DNA from 4 places in the Stenotrophomonas sp. SMYL41 genome. Region 4 is predicted to be linked to each of the others. Evidence: predicted binding sites of a transcription regulator. Region 4 holds the regulator's gene; each other region holds the start of a gene.

Region 1 (4,210 bases), on a different contig from region 4:
TGGCCGGCAGCCTGCACCGCCCACCAGCAGTGGCTGTGCCGCGCAACCTTCGCCGCATCGTCGATGCCAGCGCGCCACTGATGCTGCCGTTGCTGCTGATGATGGTGGCGCTGCTGGTCGCACGCCTGCAGCCGACCCTGGCCTCGGTCGGTTTCATCGGTGCCCTGCTCGGCTACGCGCTACGCAGCGTGCTGACCCAGGCCCAGATCCAGCGCGAGCGCGACGAACTGGCGCTGCTGGCCCGGCGCGATCCGCTGACCGGCCTGGGCAACCGCCGCAACTTCGATGAATCGCTCGTCAGCGCGCGCGGTCGCGCTCGCCGCCAGGGCATGGGGCTGGCGGTGCTGATGATCGACATCGACCACTTCAAGCGACTCAATGACACCTACGGGCACCCGGAAGGTGATCGCCGCCTGCAGGCGGTCGCCGCGATCCTCGAGGGCTGCCTGCAACGCGGTGATGACCTGCTGGCCCGCTATGGCGGCGAGGAATTCATCGCTGCCCTGCCCGCGCCCGACGCAGCCCACGCCTTGGACCTGGGCGAGCGCCTGCGCGCCGCCGTGGAAGCCGCCGCGCTGCCCGCCGCCGAGGCTTACGTGACCATCAGCATCGGCGTGGCCTGGCAGGCCGCACATGAGCAGGCCGACCCGCGCGGCCTGGTCGACCGCGCCGACCAGGCCCTGTACCGCGCCAAGCATGCCGGCCGCAACTGCGTGCAGGCTGCCCCGGGCCTCGAGACCGGGAAACAGCCCTCCGACCGCTTGGCCTAGACCGCGCGCAGCACCGCCGCACCATGCATATGCCCAGCCCCGCCCTGCACGCGGAAGCTGGCCACGGTCTGCAGCAGCTGCGCCGACTGTTCTTCCATGCTGCGCGCCGCGGCGGAGGCTTCCTCTACCAGCGCGGCGTTCTGCTGCGTGCCCTGGTCGATCAGGTCGACGGCATGGTTCATCTGCTGGATGTCGTCGCTCTGCTGCTGTGCTGCCGTGCTGATCTCGGACATCAGGTCACTGACCCGGCGCACGTTGACCACGATCTCGTCCATGGTACGGCCGGCGCTCTCAACCTGCGCCGTGCCGGCGCCCACATTGGCAACCGATGCATCGATCAGCTGCTTGATCTCCTTGGCTGCGCTGGCCGAACGCTGCGACAGCTCGCGGATCTCGGTAGCAACCACGGCGAAGCCACGCCCGTGTTCACCTGCTCGCGCCGCCTCCACCGCCGCGTTCAACGCAAGGATGTTGGTCTGGAAGGCGATGCCGTCGATCACACCGATGATGTCGACGATGCGCCGCGAGGACGCGTTGATCACCGCCATGGTCTCGACCACTTCGTGCACCACGTTGCCGCCGCGCGCGGCGACATCAGCGGCGCCTCCGGCCAGCTGGCTGGCCTGCCGTGCGTTGGTCGCGGTGCGCTGCACGGTCTCGGCCAGGCCCTTCATCGACACCGCGGTCTCCTCCAGCGACGCTGCCTGCTGCTCGGTGCGCTGCGACAGATCGCTGTTGCCCTGCGCGATCTCGGTTGCACCGACCGCGATGGTGTCGGCGGCGAACTTGATCTGACCGATGATCGCGGCCATCGCCTCGACCAGCGAATTCACGCCTTCGCACAGCTCGGCGATCGGCCCGCGCTTGTCGGTGGTGGCCACGCGCTGGGTCAGATCACCCTGCTTGGCGGCAGCCACCACCTCGCGGGTCTGCGCCACGGCACGCTGCATGGCCTGGTTCTCATGCACCTGCGCGGTGATGTCGGTGGCGTACTTGACGACCTTGAACGGCTTTCCGTTGAGGTCCAGGATCGGGTTGTAGGACGCCTGGATCCAGACCTCGCGCCCGCCCTTGCCAAGGCGCCGGTACTGGCCGGCATCGTATTCGCCACGGCCGAGCTTCTCCCAGAACTGGCGATACTCGATGCTGCCGCGATGCTCGGGCTCGACAAACAACGAATGGTGCTGCCCGCGCACTTCGTCCAGGCTGTAACCGGTGGCGGCCAGGAAGTTGTCGTTGGCCGACAGGATGCGGCCATCCATGCTGAACTCGATCACGGCCTGCGACTTGTCGATGGCAGCCAGCTGGCCGGCCGAGTCGGCCGCCTGCAGCTTCTGCGCGGTGATGTCAGTGGCGAACTTGACTACCTTGTACGGACGCCCCTGACGGTCCAGCACCGGGTTGTACGAGGCCTGGATCCAGATCTCGCGCTGGTTCTTGCCGAAACGCCGGTACTGGCCAGCGTCATATTCGCCACGTCCCAGCCGCGCCCAGAAGTCACGGTATTCGGCGCTGCGCGCCTGCTCGGGATCGACGAACAGGGAATGGTGCTTTCCCTGGATATCCTCCAGCCGGTAGCCCATCGCCTGCAGGAAGTTGTCGTTGGCCTGCAGGATGGTGCCATCGAGGGCGAACTCGATGACCGCCTGCACGCGATGCAGCGCCGCGACCTGGGCTTCAAGTTCGGCGCGGTCGGTTGCCATCGACTCGGTGCCGGTCCGCTGCTGCGGGGCAAGGGCACCCAGCAGCGCGCGCCACGGCGACCAACGGGTATGCAGTTCGGCCGGCGCCTGCGCGTCCGCCGTGAAGCCTGGAATGAGCATTGTCTGATCCTCGGTGTCCGGTAAGCGGTTGCGATCCGACGGGCGGGATGCCCGGCGGCAACTTCGGTTGCTTGGGACTGCAGGTGCCCGCAGGCACCCCTCGAGCAGCTGGCAAGAACGTCTGGTGCGGGTCCGATCAGCATTGGGGAGCGGCGGAACACACTGCGCGGACCGCCCATCGGGGCAGTCTGGGGTCCTGCGGCGGGTGGCTGGAGCGGGATCCAGAGGGAGTATCGGCGATGCCGTCGGCCGCTTTAGCGGGATTCCGCGACGTCCGTCGCAACTCCGTACATTGCAGACGGAATGTGGTCGACGATTGCCGTGTACTTCACGTTCCGCTCATGTGCCACAACCTGCCCACCAAGGGACTCAGGCCCTCCCCCGCCACCGGGTAGCGGAATGCAGCAATGCCTGAGCATTGAATAAAGCATCGCTCAGCAGAAGGATGCAGCTCAAGGCAGAAAGGTTTACATGACCAATGCGGGATTCCCCAGCAGGAAAAAGCGAACAGCATGAAGGTCCCGCAGGACGCTCATCGACATGGAGATCGCATGTTCCCTCGCATTGCCACCCTTCTCTTCCTGGCCATGTGCAGCAACAGCGCGCTGGCCACCGACACAGCCTATCGACCGGCCTTCCACCCAGACCGGTTGAAGGGCCCCCCAGCCGGGCGCCCGAACGAAGTGCTGGTACTGGGCACCACCCATTTATCCGGCCTTCCCACGTCCTTCCAGCCGGCCTCGCTTGAGCCATTGCTGCAGCGACTGGTCGCCTGGAAACCCGAGCTGATCGCTACCGAAGACCTGTCCGGCCTCCAGTGCGATTTCATGCGCCGTTATCCGGCCCGCTATGCGGAGAGCGTGGCCACCTACTGCTTCGACACCACCGCTGCGCAGGTTGCGACGGGACTGGACGTGCCTGCGGCGAACACCCAGGCCGAGCGCCTGCTCGCAACCTGGCCGAACAACCCGACGCCCGCACAACGTCGTCGGCTCGCCGCGCTGTTCCTGGCAGCAGGCGAACGCGGCTCAGCGCAGGTGCAGTGGCTGCGCCTGCCTGCGTCCGAGCGCAAGGACGGTGATGGATTGACTCCGGCGCTGGTCGAGATCCTCGACAAGGGCCTGGTTCGCCGCAATGAAACCCATCTGATCGCCGCCGAAGTCGCCGCCCGCCTCGGGCATGAGCGCCTGTGGGCCGTGGACGACCACACGGCCGATTCCCCCACACCCGCCGAGGATGAAGCGGCGGCGAGCGCGGCCATCACCGGTGCCTGGAACAACGCCCATACCCAGGCACGCAAGGACGCGGATAAACGCTTGTTGGCCGATCTGGACAAGCCCGGGGGTGTCATGGCGCTGTACAGGGCGTACAACAGTCCCACGGTAGCGATGACCGCTTACCAGAGCGATTTCGGCGCGACGCTCGTCGAGCCCTCGCCAAAAGCCTTCGGCAGGATGTATGTGGGCTACTGGGAAACGCGCAACCTGCGCATGGTCGCCAACATCCGCGATGTGCTGGGCCTGCATCCGGGCCGCCGCATGCTGGCCATCGTCGGCGTCTCGCACAAGGGCTACTACGAGGCTTACCTCAACCAGATGCACGATGTGCGTCTGGTGA
Region 2 (4,210 bases), on a different contig from region 4:
ATGACCACCTTCGCGCTGCTGGGGTTGCCATGGTTGTCCTTGCTCTCTTTCGTGGTGTTTCGCGTACTTGCAGGAATCCTGGCGAATCCGCTGTACCTGGCGCACTGTCGAAGGATTGTCCGCAAGGTTGATGCCGAGCATCGCGGGGCACATCGTCGGCACCTTGAACTGCAGAAGGCTGGCGGCGTCAGCTACACCGCTCTGGTGATCGCCTTGGCGGTAACGGCCTCACAGAACACCCTTATCAAACTGATCGTTGGTTCGATATCAGAGCCAACGCCCACGCAGTCCGCTGTGCACGTGGCGGCGAACCCGCCGTATCTGCCGGACCCGCAGATAGAGGAAGCGGAGCGGGTGGTGTACCAGGAGCAAATGCGTGCGATCGCAATGACGGCGTGGCCAGCGGGCGTTCCAACCGAGGGCAATGCCTGCATTGTCGAGCTGCGTCTGGCGCCCCCGGGGCGCGTGCTGGAGGCCACCGTTCTGGAGCCCTGCACGTTGAACGACGTCCAACGCGAGATGATGCTGGTCGAAATCAGGCGCACGGACTTCACGATCGAGGGGAAGATGCGGTTCTTCAACCGGCATACCCTCATTGGATTGTGATCGCTGACATCCGGCGAGGATGGTTTCGGAAATGGGGTCATGCAGGGAGATTATTGGTGAAAGAACAGCTCTTGACGATCGAGGAAGCCTATATGGCGATGTTCTACTTCCTCCAGATCGACTATTCCCGTGGCCCCAGCGATGAGATCGGGGGGCTGCTGGGTTCACTTGGCTGGAGTCTTAAGGAGGATCGAAGTCCCATGGATCCAGGCGCGTGGGAGGACTGGTTGGACGCGGTGAGAACGTCCATGGGGAACAGCGAGCAGGGCATAAAGGATATGAGCGCTACCTACACTGATCTGAAGCGGTAGTCGGATTATTGCGAGCTCCCATGGGTGAGGGGGGCAGGGGCAGTCCATATGAATCAGGAATTCTTCAGGACAGAAATGAAGCGGAAGACGAAAGCGGCCATGCCGAGTCATGAAACTGTCGGCTTCAGAATGATGGTTCGATAATGAGCATTTCGCTGTTTCTCGAAGCCGAAGCCGGCGCCGACCTGGATGCCGTGCTGCATGCCCTGGATTCGATCCAGGCCGAGTACTCCGACGGTACTGACGGTCTGCATGGGAATCTTCCAGTGTCCAACACCGGCTTCGGGTTCGGCATCGTCGACCCGCTGGAGGCGCTCGTAGCGGAAGGGATTGAAGCCGAGTGGCAGGTGGGCCTGCTCGGCTCGTTTCATTTCCGCGCGAGCGGGTTTGAAAGCGCCTGGGAGGAAATCTGCCGCTTCACAAAGCGCTACGCTGCGACGTGCGGGCACCGGTTTGTGCTCTCGTTCCAGTTCGAGAGCGTCTATGCGGCAAGGCTCGGGAAGGATCTGGTCTTCCCGGGGCCTGCTGCGCCGTAATGCCGGATAGCGGGGCGGCAGGCCCCGGTCTGATCCCATTCCGGCTACCCGTGGCGATATACCTTATGGATATAACGCCTTCGTGAGTCGTCTGATTTCACACCTGTCTGCACAGTTCCAGAGTTTTGGATCGATATAATAATATCGGCCCATAAAGTTTCCCCTGCCTGCGCCGCCATCGATCGTACGGCCATGATCAAGGGAATTGAGATGCTCGCCTTACGCAACCTCCGAGTGGGATCCCGGCTGGGTGCCGGGTTCGGTCTGCTGCTGCTGTTCATCCTGGCCATCGTCGGCCTGGTGCTGTACGGAAACCATCTGAAGTCCGCCCAGTTCGAGAAAGTGGTGGGCGTGAACATGGTCAAGATGCGGCTGTTGAACGACATGCTGGATACCAACAACGCGGTGTTGATGCACCGCCGGCTGATGGTGATCAAGCGCGGCGAAGAATTCGACAAGGATTATCAGAAGGCGCAGGAGCTGTCGCAGACCTACGACGGCATCTGGGCCAAGTACATCAAGATTCCGCGCGATGCCACCGGCGATGCCTTGGTGGCGAAAATCGACGCGGCACGCAAGGCGACCGACGCCTCGACCCAGCATCTGCACGAGCGCATGAAGGCGGGTGATTTCGACGGCGCGGCCAAGGAACTGCTCGCCGAGCATGGGCTGGCAACCGCATGGAACGAGGCGATCTCGACCCTGCTGCGGCACCAGGAAACCCTGACCGAACGCAGCCGTGAGGAATACCGCGCCACGGAAGCATGGACGGGAACCCTGTCCATCGCCTTCGGTGTGCTCAGCCTGATTCTCGGCGCACTGGCCGCGTGGGCGATCACCCGCAGCCTGACTCGTCCGCTGGAAGGGGCGGTGAAGCTGGCCGATGGCATCGCCAACGGTCGCTTGGACAACAGCATCGACGCGTCCGGCAACGATGAGGTGACGCAGCTGCTCAGGTCGATGCAGCGCATGCAGGCGCAGCTGCAGTCGGTGATGGCGGCGCAGGGCGAGTTGGCACGCCAGCACGATGCGGGCAGTCTCAGCTACCGCATGGACGAGAGTGCCTTCCCCGGCGACTACGGGCGCATGGTGCATGAGACCAATGCGCTGGTCGGTTCGCACGTGCAGGTGCAGAACCGGCTGATCGAGGTGATGAAGCATTACGCCCGCGGTGATCTGTCAGTGGACATGGATCCGCTACCGGGCGAGAAGGCGGCGATCACCCAGGCAATGGACGAGACCAAGACCAGCCTGTCGGCGATCAATGGTGAGATCCGCCGGCTGGCGACGGCAGCGGCGGCGGGGGACTTCAGCCTGCGCGGCGACGAAGACCGCTTCGCCTATGATTTCCGCGACATGGTGGCCGGGCTCAATCGCCTGATGCAGACCACCGACGACAACCTGGTGCAGGTGTCGACCCTGCTGCAGGCGATCTCGCGCGGAGACCTGACCGTGCGCATGCAGGGTGACTTCCACGGTGTGTTCGCCCGCATGCGCGATGACTGCAACGCCACTGTCGATCAGCTCAAGCAGATTGTCGGCCGCATCCAGTCCAGCGCATCCAGCATCAACCTGGCGGCAGGCGAGATCGCCTCGGGCAACACCGATCTGTCGCGGCGCACCGAGCAGCAGGCGGCGAACCTGGAAGAGACCGCGGCATCGATGGAGGAACTGACCTCCACCGTGAAACAGAATGCCGAGCATGCCCGCCAGGCCAACCAGCTCGCCATCGGCGCACATGGTGTTGCTTCGCAGGGCGGCGAGGTGGTCGGCCAGGTTGTCACCACCATGTCGGCCATCGAAGCCTCGTCGAAGAAGATCGCCGAGATCATCAGCGTCATCGACGGCATCGCCTTCCAGACCAACATCCTGGCCTTGAACGCGGCGGTGGAAGCCGCGCGTGCCGGTGAACAGGGCAGGGGCTTTGCGGTGGTGGCCAGTGAGGTGCGCACGCTGGCACAGCGCTCGGCCGGTGCGGCCAAGGAGATCAAGGGCCTGATCGAGGATTCGGTCGGCAAGGTCGCTGACGGCTCGGCGCTGGTCCGCCAGGCTGGCACCACGATGGGTGAGATCGTGGCGTCGGTGCAGCGCGTGACCGACATCATGGCCGATATCTCCGCCGCATCGCAGGAGCAGAGCTCGGGTATCGAGCAGGTGAACCAGGCGGTGGTGCAGATGGACGAGACCACGCAGCAGAATGCGGCGCTGGTGGAAGAGGCCAGTGCGGCGGCACGCTCGATGGAAGAGCAGGCCAACCTGCTGGCCGAGGCGGTTTCGGTGTTCCGCACGGGTGCGGCGACGGCAGCGGCGGTGGTACGCCCTGCATTGGCAGCGGTGGCTGCGACGGTCACCCCGGTGCGTCGGCCCGCTGTGCTCTCACACCGCATTGAACCGACACTGGCGGCCAACGCCGGTGGCTGGGAAGAGTTCTAGCAAGGCAGCACGCCGGTAGGGAGACGGCGCCCATCACGATGGCTGATCGTGATGGGCGCGGATTTTCTTCCTGAACGCGCGATGGCCAATGAGGCGGCGGACACGCGCATTTCACTTCCGGTTGCCAACCGCGGGAGGACACTTGCGCCATACCGGAACTCAGGAGATGGCCATGAAGACCTCGACCCGATTGCTTGTGCTGGGCACCCTGCTGGCGGCTTCGTCGGTGGCCGGCGCGCAGACCTATGGGCCGCGCGATGAGGGACGCAAGTTCAACGATGGCAGCCGCGTGGTCTGCAAGAACGTGGAAGTGCAGCGCAACTC
Region 3 (4,210 bases), on a different contig from region 4:
CAGGCGTACTTCCGCAGCCACCACGGCGAAGCTGCGGCCCTGCTCGCCGGCGCGCGCCGCTTCCACCGCCGCGTTGAGCGCCAGGATGTTGGTCTGGAAGGCGATGCCATCGATCAACTGAGTGATGTCACCGATCCGCCGTGACGCTTCGCTGATGCCGTGCATGGTTGCGACCACCTGGCCAACGGCCTCGCCACCCCGCTGGGCCACCGCTGCGGCGCCCTGCACCAGGGCATCGGCGCGGCCGGCGGCATCGGCGTTGCGGCCCACGGTGTCGGTCAGCTCCTGCATCGACGCTGCGGTCTCTTCCAGGTTGGCGGCCTGCTGCTCGGTGCGCTGCGACAGATCGTGGTGGCCGGTGACGATTTCGCCGACACCGGTATCCAGGCTGGACGTGGCCTGCTGGATGCGGGTGACGATGTGGCCCAGCTGCGCGACGGTGGCATTGGCATCGTCACGCATGCGCGCGAACACACCCTGCAGGTCACCCTCCATGCGCACGCTGAGGTCGCCACGGGCCAGCGCAGCCAGCAGTGCCTGTAGGTCACCGAGGTTGGTTTCAAAGGTGGCCAGCAGGCGATTGATGCTGGTCGACAACGTGCGCACGAAGCCCTGCTTGCCCTCCAGCGCGATGCGGCCATGCAGGTCACCGTGTGCCGCCGCATCGACCAGCGCAGCCACTTCGGTTTCCAGCAGGGTTTCCAACGCACGGCTGCGCCATTCCACCGCTATGCCGAGGAACTGCCCTTCGTCGATGATGGGGTTGGCAATCAGCTGGTAGCGCACGCCGGCATGACCGATCTCGCGCTCCTCGCGCTGACGCACGCCGGCCAGGCTGGCCAGCGCCGGATGCAGGCGCACTGCATCGCTGCCCACCAGGTCTTCGCGCTGGCGTTCAAGCTGCTGCAGCAGTGCCGGATTGACGTATGCCACCTGGCCCTCGGCATCGATCACCATCAGACCGGTCTGCGCGCTGTCCAGCGCCTGGCGCACCCGGGTATTGCCCCGCGCAACGGCACGCTCGGTCCCGATGCGCGCACGCAGGCGCTGCTGCATGTCGACCAGGCGCTGTGCCAGTTGGCCGATCTCATCATTGGCGTTGTAGACGCGCAGGGTGGTGTCCAAGCGGTCGTCGGCGATATCGCTGGCAAAGCGCAGGGTGTCCTGGATCGGCTGGCGCACCGCACGCAGCACCAGCACCAGGCTGGTGATCAATACACCGGCGACCAGCAGCAGGGTCACTGCGAACAGCACGCTCATGGTGCGTGCGCCGGCCTGCTGGCGCGCCTGTGCCTTGGCCAGCGCCGCCACCTGGGCCTGCTGGAAGGCGGCCAGCGCCGGCGCCACGCCAGCGGCGGTATCCAACAGCGATTGCGCCTCCACATCCAGGCCAACGCGGGCGGCGGTATAGCCCAGCAACGCGACCTGATAGGCCTCCATGCCGTTGCGAAGGGCGTCCTGCGCATCGGTCGGCAAGCCCACCAGCGCCAGATCGAACGGCAGTTTCTCTTCGCTTGCACGGTCGGCATGGGTGGAGTCGCCATCGAGCAGCAGCAGTGCCTCCTGCCGGCGCATCCTCTGCAGGGACAACGCCAACGAAGGCCGCTGCAGCGGATCCACCTGCGCCTGCAGGCTGTCGGCGGCCTGCTGCAGCTGCGCGGCAAGGCCGGCATCACCACGCCCCATCTCATCGACGCGTTCGAACAGGGCGGCCACGCCCTGCGAGAACGCGCTGGCGGCTTCGGCCAGTGCCTGCAGTGCCTCGCGCCGGCCGGCATCCATCGGCATCGCGCGCAACGCCTGAAGATCGGCCTTCAGCGCCTGCTGCGTCGCCAGCAGCTGCGCGCGGTCGGCATCGTCGAAACTGCGTGCATACTGGGTCTGCAGGCGACGCGCCTCGGCCACCCGCGTGGCCAGGCTCGCGGCCAGGTCGCTGCCGTGCTGGTAGCTGGCCTGGCTGCGCGCCGCCTGCGTGCTGGCATGGGCGGTCCAGGCGTAGACGGCGGCGATCGCCACCAGGCCCAGGCCACAGACCCACAGGGTCGCCTTGAGCTTGTTGGCCACGCTGAGCCGGTGCGGCTGCAGCCACAGCAGCAGGCCGGGGGACGCCGAGCGCAGCGCGGCAAGCCGCATGCGCAGGGACCGGAGGTGGGGGACGACGGCCGACATGACAGACTCCAGGCGGAAGGACGCACCTGTATCGGCTGGAAATGGAGCAACTTTAGGGCGTTCTTACTTCAGTCCCACCGATTGCTGGCGGACGCGGCCTTTGTACCCGGCACAGGCGACGGGGGGATGACACCCGCGCAGTGCTTGACCTCAACCCCGGTTGGGGGAGCACAGTGGACGTCCCTCCCCCGCCCGGTGCCCCCATGCCGACGCTCGATGTCCCCCGCTACCTGCAACGCCTGCAGCTGGATGCACCGCCACCGCTGACGCTGGCCGGCCTGACCCTGCTGCAGCAGCGCCACAACGCATTGCTGCCGTTCGAAACCGTCAGCTGCCTGCTGCGCGATGCAGTGCCGATCGACCTGGACAGCATCCAGCGCAAGCTGCTCGACGACCGCCGTGGCGGCTACTGCTTCGAACTCAACGGCGGCCTGCTGGCGCTGCTGCAAGCGCTGGGCTTCGATGCGCAGCCGTTGAGCGCGCGCGTGCTGCTGGCCGCCCAGGACGGCGAACTGACCGCACGGACCCACCTGCTGCTGCGCGTGCAGGTGGACGGCGACGACTGGCTGGTGGATGCCGGTTTCGGCAGCCTGACCCCGACCGTGCCGCTGCGCCTGCAGGATCCGCAGCCGCAGGCCACGCCTCACGAGCGCTTCCTGCTGCAGCGCCTGCCCGGCGAGGGGGATTTCGTGCTGTCCGCCGAGTCCGGCGATGGCTGGCGGGCGATGTATCGCTTCGACCTGCACGCGCCGGCACCGATCGACAACGTGGTGGGCAACTGGTACGTGTGCACCCATCCCGATTCCGGTTTCCCCGGCCAGCTGCGCGCGTCACTGACCGGGCCGGCCTGGCGACGCACCATCGGCAGCGGCAACTACACCGAGTATCGCCCCGGGCAGGCACCGGACAAGCGCCCGCTGCACGACGTCGGCGACGTGCGCGACGTGCTGCAGCAGCGCTTCGGCATCCAGCTTCCAGACGACCCGCGGCTGGATCCGGCGATCAACGACTGGCTGCAGCGCTCACGCGCCGCGACCCACGTGTAGGGTCGAGCATTGCTCGACGCTACACAGCCGCGCGCGCCTGCAATGCGATCCGGTTGCCTTCGCTGTCGCGGATCTCGGCCACGCGCCAGCCGCCGGCGTCGGCCGGGCCGAAGCGCAGCTCGGCCCCGGCGCGCAGCGCACGCTCAAGACTGGCATCCAGGTCATCAACCCCGATGTAGATGCGGGCACCCTGTTCGGACGGCAGATAGTCCGCCCCTTGCACCAGCGCCATGCTGGCCCCTGCCGCTTCATCGGCGAACGGCAGGTAGGCCATGCGGCATTCGTGCAGCACGATCGGTTCGTCCATCTCCACCTGCAACCACTGCTGGTAGAAGGTAATGGCACGGGCCAGATCACTGGCTGGGATCTCGACATGCAGGATCAGGTTCATCCGCGCAGGATAACCGGACGCTGACGCCGCCTGCGCAGGAGCACTGGCATGCTGGACGTCCCCCCTGCCCCGTGGAGTCCTGCATGTCCCTGGCCGACCACCGAAGTACGCTGGCACCGCACGGCTTCCTGCGCGTGGCGATCAACCTTGGCAACCCGGTGCTGGCGCAGGGCGATGCAGGCTCACCGCGCGGGCCCTCACTGGAACTGGCCACCGCATTGGCGCAGCGGATGGGCGTGCAGGCCCGTTTCACCTGCCACGACGCCGCGGCCTCGGTGGTCACGGCGGCAGGCGAGGACGCCTGGGACCTGGCCTTCCTGGCCATCGATCCGGCGCGCGCCGACCGCGTTGCCTTCAGTGCCCCGTACGTGGAGATCGAAGGCACCTATCTGGTGCGCGAGGACAGCCCCGCGCAGCAGGTGGCCGACCTGGATCACGAGGGGCTGCGCATCGCGGTGGGGCGTGGCGCGGCCTATGACCTGTTCCTGAGCCGTGAACTGCGCCACGCCACGATCGAGCGGGCAGAGACGTCGGCAGCCGCTATCACGTTGTTCGATCAGCAGCATCTGGATGCCGCCGCCGGTGTACGCCAACCGCTGCAAGC
Region 4 (4,210 bases):
GCCCACCGGCTGCATGCGGGTGCGCATCACCGCCGACTGCAGGCGTGCGGTGGCGATGTCGAGGGTGGACACCGCACGGTCCAGTTCCTCGTCGCGCAGGCGTGCACGCAGGGTCTTGAGCCGGTTGCGCGACAGCACCAGTTCGCCGATCAGGTTGACGATCGCATCCAGGCGCTTGGTGTCCACGCGCACGGTGTGTTCGGCTTCGGCCAGCGGCTTGGCGGCCGGCTTGGCCGCCGGTGCCGGTGCCGGTGCGGCCACCGGGCGCGGGGCGGCGATCGGTGCCGGCGCCACCGCAGCCACGGGCTTGGCGCCGGGTGCGGCGCCACCATGCAGCTGGTCGAGCAGGGCTTCGAACTCGTCTTCGCTGATCAGCCCGTCGTCGGCCTTCTTTGCCGGCGCCACTGCGGTCGGTGCGTTGCCGCCGTGCAGCTGGTCGAGCAGCGCTTCGAATTCGTCGTCGGTAATCAGGTCGCTGCCACCCGCAGCGGGTGCTGCTGCGGCGGCGGGTGCGGCCACAGCACTGCCATGCACGTCGAACTGAGCGATCAGGTCCGGCGGCGCATAGCCCGGCTCGGTGCCGGAAGACACCGCATCCAGCATCGACTGCAGGTAATCCAGCGATTGCTGGGCGGCGTCGAAGTGATGGGCCTGCAGCACGGCCTGGCCGGCACGCGCGGCGCCCAGCGCTTCCTCAGCGGCATGGCACAGCTCGACCATGGCGGTGACACCCAGGAAGCCGGCGCCGCCCTTCAGCGTGTGGTAGCCCCGGAACACCGCATTGAGCTGTTCGGCGTCCTGCGGTGCCTGCTCCAGCGACACCAGCTGTTCGCCGAGGCGATCCAGGATCTCCTGTGCCTCGATGATGAAATCGGCAGTGATGTCGTCGGATACAGCGCTCATGCTTACAGCCCCAGATCCGACAACAGGTCGTCGGCGTCGTTCTGCGAGACCGCGTGGCGGTCCAGTCCCTTCAGTGCCGGCCCGGCCAGTTCCGGGTCGGTGCGATGCTGTTCCGGCGGCAGGCCGAGCGCGCCGAAGCCTTCGTGCACGCGGCGGACGATGCCGACCACGCGACGGATGATCTGCCCGGTCAGGTCCTGGTAGCTCTGGGTCAGGGCGATCTCGGTGAGGTTGTGGCGGATGCGCTCGAGCTGCGCGTCCTGGCCCGGCTGCAGGCCTTCGGCGCGCAGCTGTTCGGTCAGGCTGCGGCATTCCTCGGCCAGGTCCAGGGTACGGTGGGTGGCCTGTTCGGTCATCGCCACCACGTGGTCCAGGCGTGCGCAGGCATCGTCCAGTTCCCCGGCTTCGCTGGGCACGGTCGGCAGTTCACCCAGTGCCTGTCCCAGCTCGCGGGCCAGCCGCGACAGGCCACTCATCATCGGCTGCGTGCGCAGCGCGACCAGCCCATCGATGCGCTGCCGCCACGCGGCTTCGTCACCGGACTCCAGTGCGTCCAGGGCTTCCTGCAGGCGCAGGGCGAGGGCGTTCTTGTCGACCGTGGTATCCATCAGGCGCTGGCTGCCAGGCGTTCGAAGATCTTGCCGAGCTTCTCTTCCAGCGTCTGCGCGGTGAACGGCTTGATGATGTAACCGTTCACGCCGTTCTGGGCCGCTTCGATGATCTGCTCGCGCTTGGCTTCAGCGGTGACCATCAGCACCGGCAGGGTCTTCAGCTTGGCGTCGGCGCGGATCGCCTTGAGCAGCTCGATACCGGTCATCACCGGCATGTTCCAGTCGGTGACCACGAAATCGAACGACTGGCTCTGCAGCAGCGACAGCGCGGCATGCCCGTCCTCGGCTTCGGCGGTGTTGGTGAAGCCCAGATCGCCCAGCAGGTTCTTGACGATTCGACGCATGGTCGAGAAATCGTCGACGATCAGGATGCGCATGTTCTTGTTCAAAGCAGAGTTCCTTTGTTGTTCATTCCGGGCGGCCGGGGGCAGACGCCTCGGGGATGTTCATTCTTCGAGGCCGGCATCGGCGGCCTCGAATATCTTCAGCCGGCCGCGCAGGCGCAGCACGGCCTGGCCGTGGATCTGGCAGACCCGCGACTCGCTCACGCCGAGCACGGCGCCGATCTCCTTCAGGTTCAGCTCCTGCTCGTAGTAGAGCGAAAGCACCAGCTGTTCGCGCTCGGGCAGGTGGCCGATCGCCTTGCCCAGCTCGCGGCCGAATTCGCCGCGCTCCAGGACCTGCTGCGGGGTCGGGCCGCCCTGGGCGACGGTGTCCAGTTCGCCCTGGTCTTCGATGCGCGATTCCAGGCTCAGCACCTGGCCACGTGCGGCGTCTTCCATCAGCCGCAGGTACTCGGGCAGCGGCATCTCCATCGCGGCGGCGACTTCGGTGGCGCTGGCAGCACGGCCCGTGCTCTGTTCCAGGCGGCGGATGGTGGCGGCGGCGTCGCGTGCACGACGGTGCACCGAGCGCGGCACCCAGTCGCCACGGCGGATCTCGTCGATCATCGAGCCGCGGATGCGGATCGAGGCATAGGTTTCGAACGAGGCGCCCTGGTCGGCGTCGTAGCTGCGCGAGGCTTCGATCAGGCCCATCATGCCGGCCTGGATCAGATCGTCGACTTCGACGCTGGCCGGCAGGCGTGCGGCCAGGTGGTGGGCGATGCGCCTCACCAGGTCCGAGTGCTGGGCGATGACCTCGTTGGCCGCCGAGCGCTGGACTTCCCTGTACTGGGCTGCGCCTTTCATGCGGCCACCCCGCGCTGTTTGAGAATGCGCTCGAGGAAGAACTCGACACCGCCACGCGGTTCGGTCGGTGCCTGCCAGCGCGCGGTGCGGCGTGCGATCTCGGTGATGGCCAGCGCCGATGGGCTGGACGGGTAGGCCTTCACCACCGGCTGCTGGCGCTGCACCGACAGGCGCAGCCAATCATCCTGCGGCACGCAACCCAGGTAGTTCAGCGAGACATCGGCGAGGAACTTCTCGCAGACGCGGGTCAATTTTTCGTACAGCACGCGGCCCTCGTTCGGGTCGCGCACCATGTTGGCCACCACCTGGATACGGTCCACGCCGCGCTCGCGCGACAGCACCTTGATCAGTGCGTAGGCGTCGGTGATCGAGGCCGGCTCATCGCAGACCACCACCACGGTGTCCTGCGCGGCCTGGCAGAAGGTCAGTACGCCATCGGTGATGCCGGCAGCGGTATCGACCACCATGATGTCCAGCTCGCGTTCCAGCTCGGAGAACACATTGACCAGGCCGACATGCTCGGCCGGGGCCAGTTCGGCCATGTGCCGGCGGCCGGAGGCGGCCGGGACCACCAGCACGCCGTTCGGGCCTTCGACGATGACGTCGTCCAGCGAGCAGCGGCCGGCAACCAGGTCGGCCAGCGTAAAGGTGGGGTTCAGCCCCAGGATCACGTCGATGTTGGCCAGGCCGAGGTCGGCGTCCAGCAGCAGCGTGCGCTTGCCCATGCCGGCCAGCGCCACGGCCAGGTTGGCCGACACGTTGGTCTTGCCCACGCCGCCCTTGCCGCCGGTCACGGCAATGGTGCGCACAGGGCCCAGCGGCTCGCTGCGGGTGGCCGACAGCGGGAAGGTCTTGGTCAGCTTGGCGTACTCACGCGACGGCATGGTTCAACTCCGGGTTGCAGGGCATATCGGCCGCTCGGCGCAAATCTTCAAGGCGAAGTACAAGATTGGCTGCACTGGCCCGGTGCAGGTCCTCCGGGACGTCCTGGCCATCGGTCACCCAGGTGATCGGCAGGGCGTGGTCCACGGCCACCGACAGGGCGTTGCCGAAGCGGCCGGTCTCGTCCAGCTTGCTCAGCACCAGGCCCTGCAGGTTGGCCGCACCGAAGCGGCGGACCACCTCGTCCATGTCGCCGAAGCTGGTGTTGGCCGGCAGCACCAGCAGCGTGCGCACCTGGCGGGCGGCGCGCAGCCACTGCAGCTGGGCAGCCAGGGCGCGGTCGCGCGGGCCCAGGCCGGCGGTATCGATCAGCACCAGCTTGTAGTCCTTCAGGCGTTCCAGCAGCTGGTCCAGGTCGGTGCCGCTGTTGGCTTCGTGCACGGCGATGCCGAGCTGGCGGCCGTAGCCATACAACTGTTCGCGGGCGCCGATGCGGGTGGTGTCGGTGGTGACCAGGGCGACGTCACGCGGCGCGTGCTTCTCGGCGAAGCGCGAGGCCAGCTTGGCGATGGTGGTGGTCTTGCCGGCGCCGGTGGGGCCGACCAGGGCGATCACACCGCCTTC

Evidence for each region. The regulator FliA, encoded in region 4, starts transcription of late flagellar genes. The targets are predictions, from matches to a motif close to TAAAGTTTNNCNNNCNNNGGCCGATAA.
Region 1: the regulator FliA is predicted to act here: its motif matches at 2,824-2,850, upstream of V3B30_RS03945 (methyl-accepting chemotaxis protein).
Region 2: the regulator FliA is predicted to act here: its motif matches at 1,606-1,632, upstream of V3B30_RS07300 (methyl-accepting chemotaxis protein).
Region 3: the regulator FliA is predicted to act here: its motif matches at 2,198-2,224, upstream of V3B30_RS12915 (methyl-accepting chemotaxis protein).

Annotation. Positions count from the first base shown of each region.
Region 1 covers NZ_JAWIRX010000002.1:327,685-331,894, reverse strand. Annotated here, with positions in the region: gene V3B30_RS03950 (GGDEF domain-containing protein) at 1-770, shown strand, start outside; gene V3B30_RS03945 (methyl-accepting chemotaxis protein) at 767-2,593, opposite strand; gene V3B30_RS03940 (DUF5694 domain-containing protein) at 3,145-4,210, shown strand, end outside.
Region 2 covers NZ_JAWIRX010000004.1:315,216-319,425, reverse strand. Annotated here, with positions in the region: gene V3B30_RS07315 (DUF2628 domain-containing protein) at 1-606, shown strand, start outside; gene V3B30_RS07310 (hypothetical protein) at 663-917, shown strand; gene V3B30_RS07305 (hypothetical protein) at 1,061-1,453, shown strand; gene V3B30_RS07300 (methyl-accepting chemotaxis protein) at 1,664-3,886, shown strand; gene V3B30_RS07295 (glycine zipper 2TM domain-containing protein) at 4,053-4,210, shown strand, end outside.
Region 3 covers NZ_JAWIRX010000010.1:3,237-7,446, forward strand. Annotated here, with positions in the region: gene V3B30_RS12915 (methyl-accepting chemotaxis protein) at 1-2,169, opposite strand, end outside; gene V3B30_RS12920 (arylamine N-acetyltransferase) at 2,373-3,215, shown strand; gene V3B30_RS12925 (VOC family protein) at 3,235-3,606, opposite strand; gene V3B30_RS12930 (ABC transporter substrate-binding protein) at 3,690-4,210, shown strand, end outside.
Region 4 covers NZ_JAWIRX010000003.1:14,856-19,065, forward strand. Annotated here, with positions in the region: gene V3B30_RS04150 (chemotaxis protein CheA) at 1-903, opposite strand, end outside; gene V3B30_RS04155 (protein phosphatase CheZ) at 906-1,511, opposite strand; gene cheY (chemotaxis response regulator CheY) at 1,511-1,903, opposite strand; gene V3B30_RS04165 (RNA polymerase sigma factor FliA) at 1,961-2,704, opposite strand; gene V3B30_RS04170 (P-loop NTPase) at 2,701-3,588, opposite strand; gene flhF (flagellar biosynthesis protein FlhF) at 3,575-4,210, opposite strand, start outside.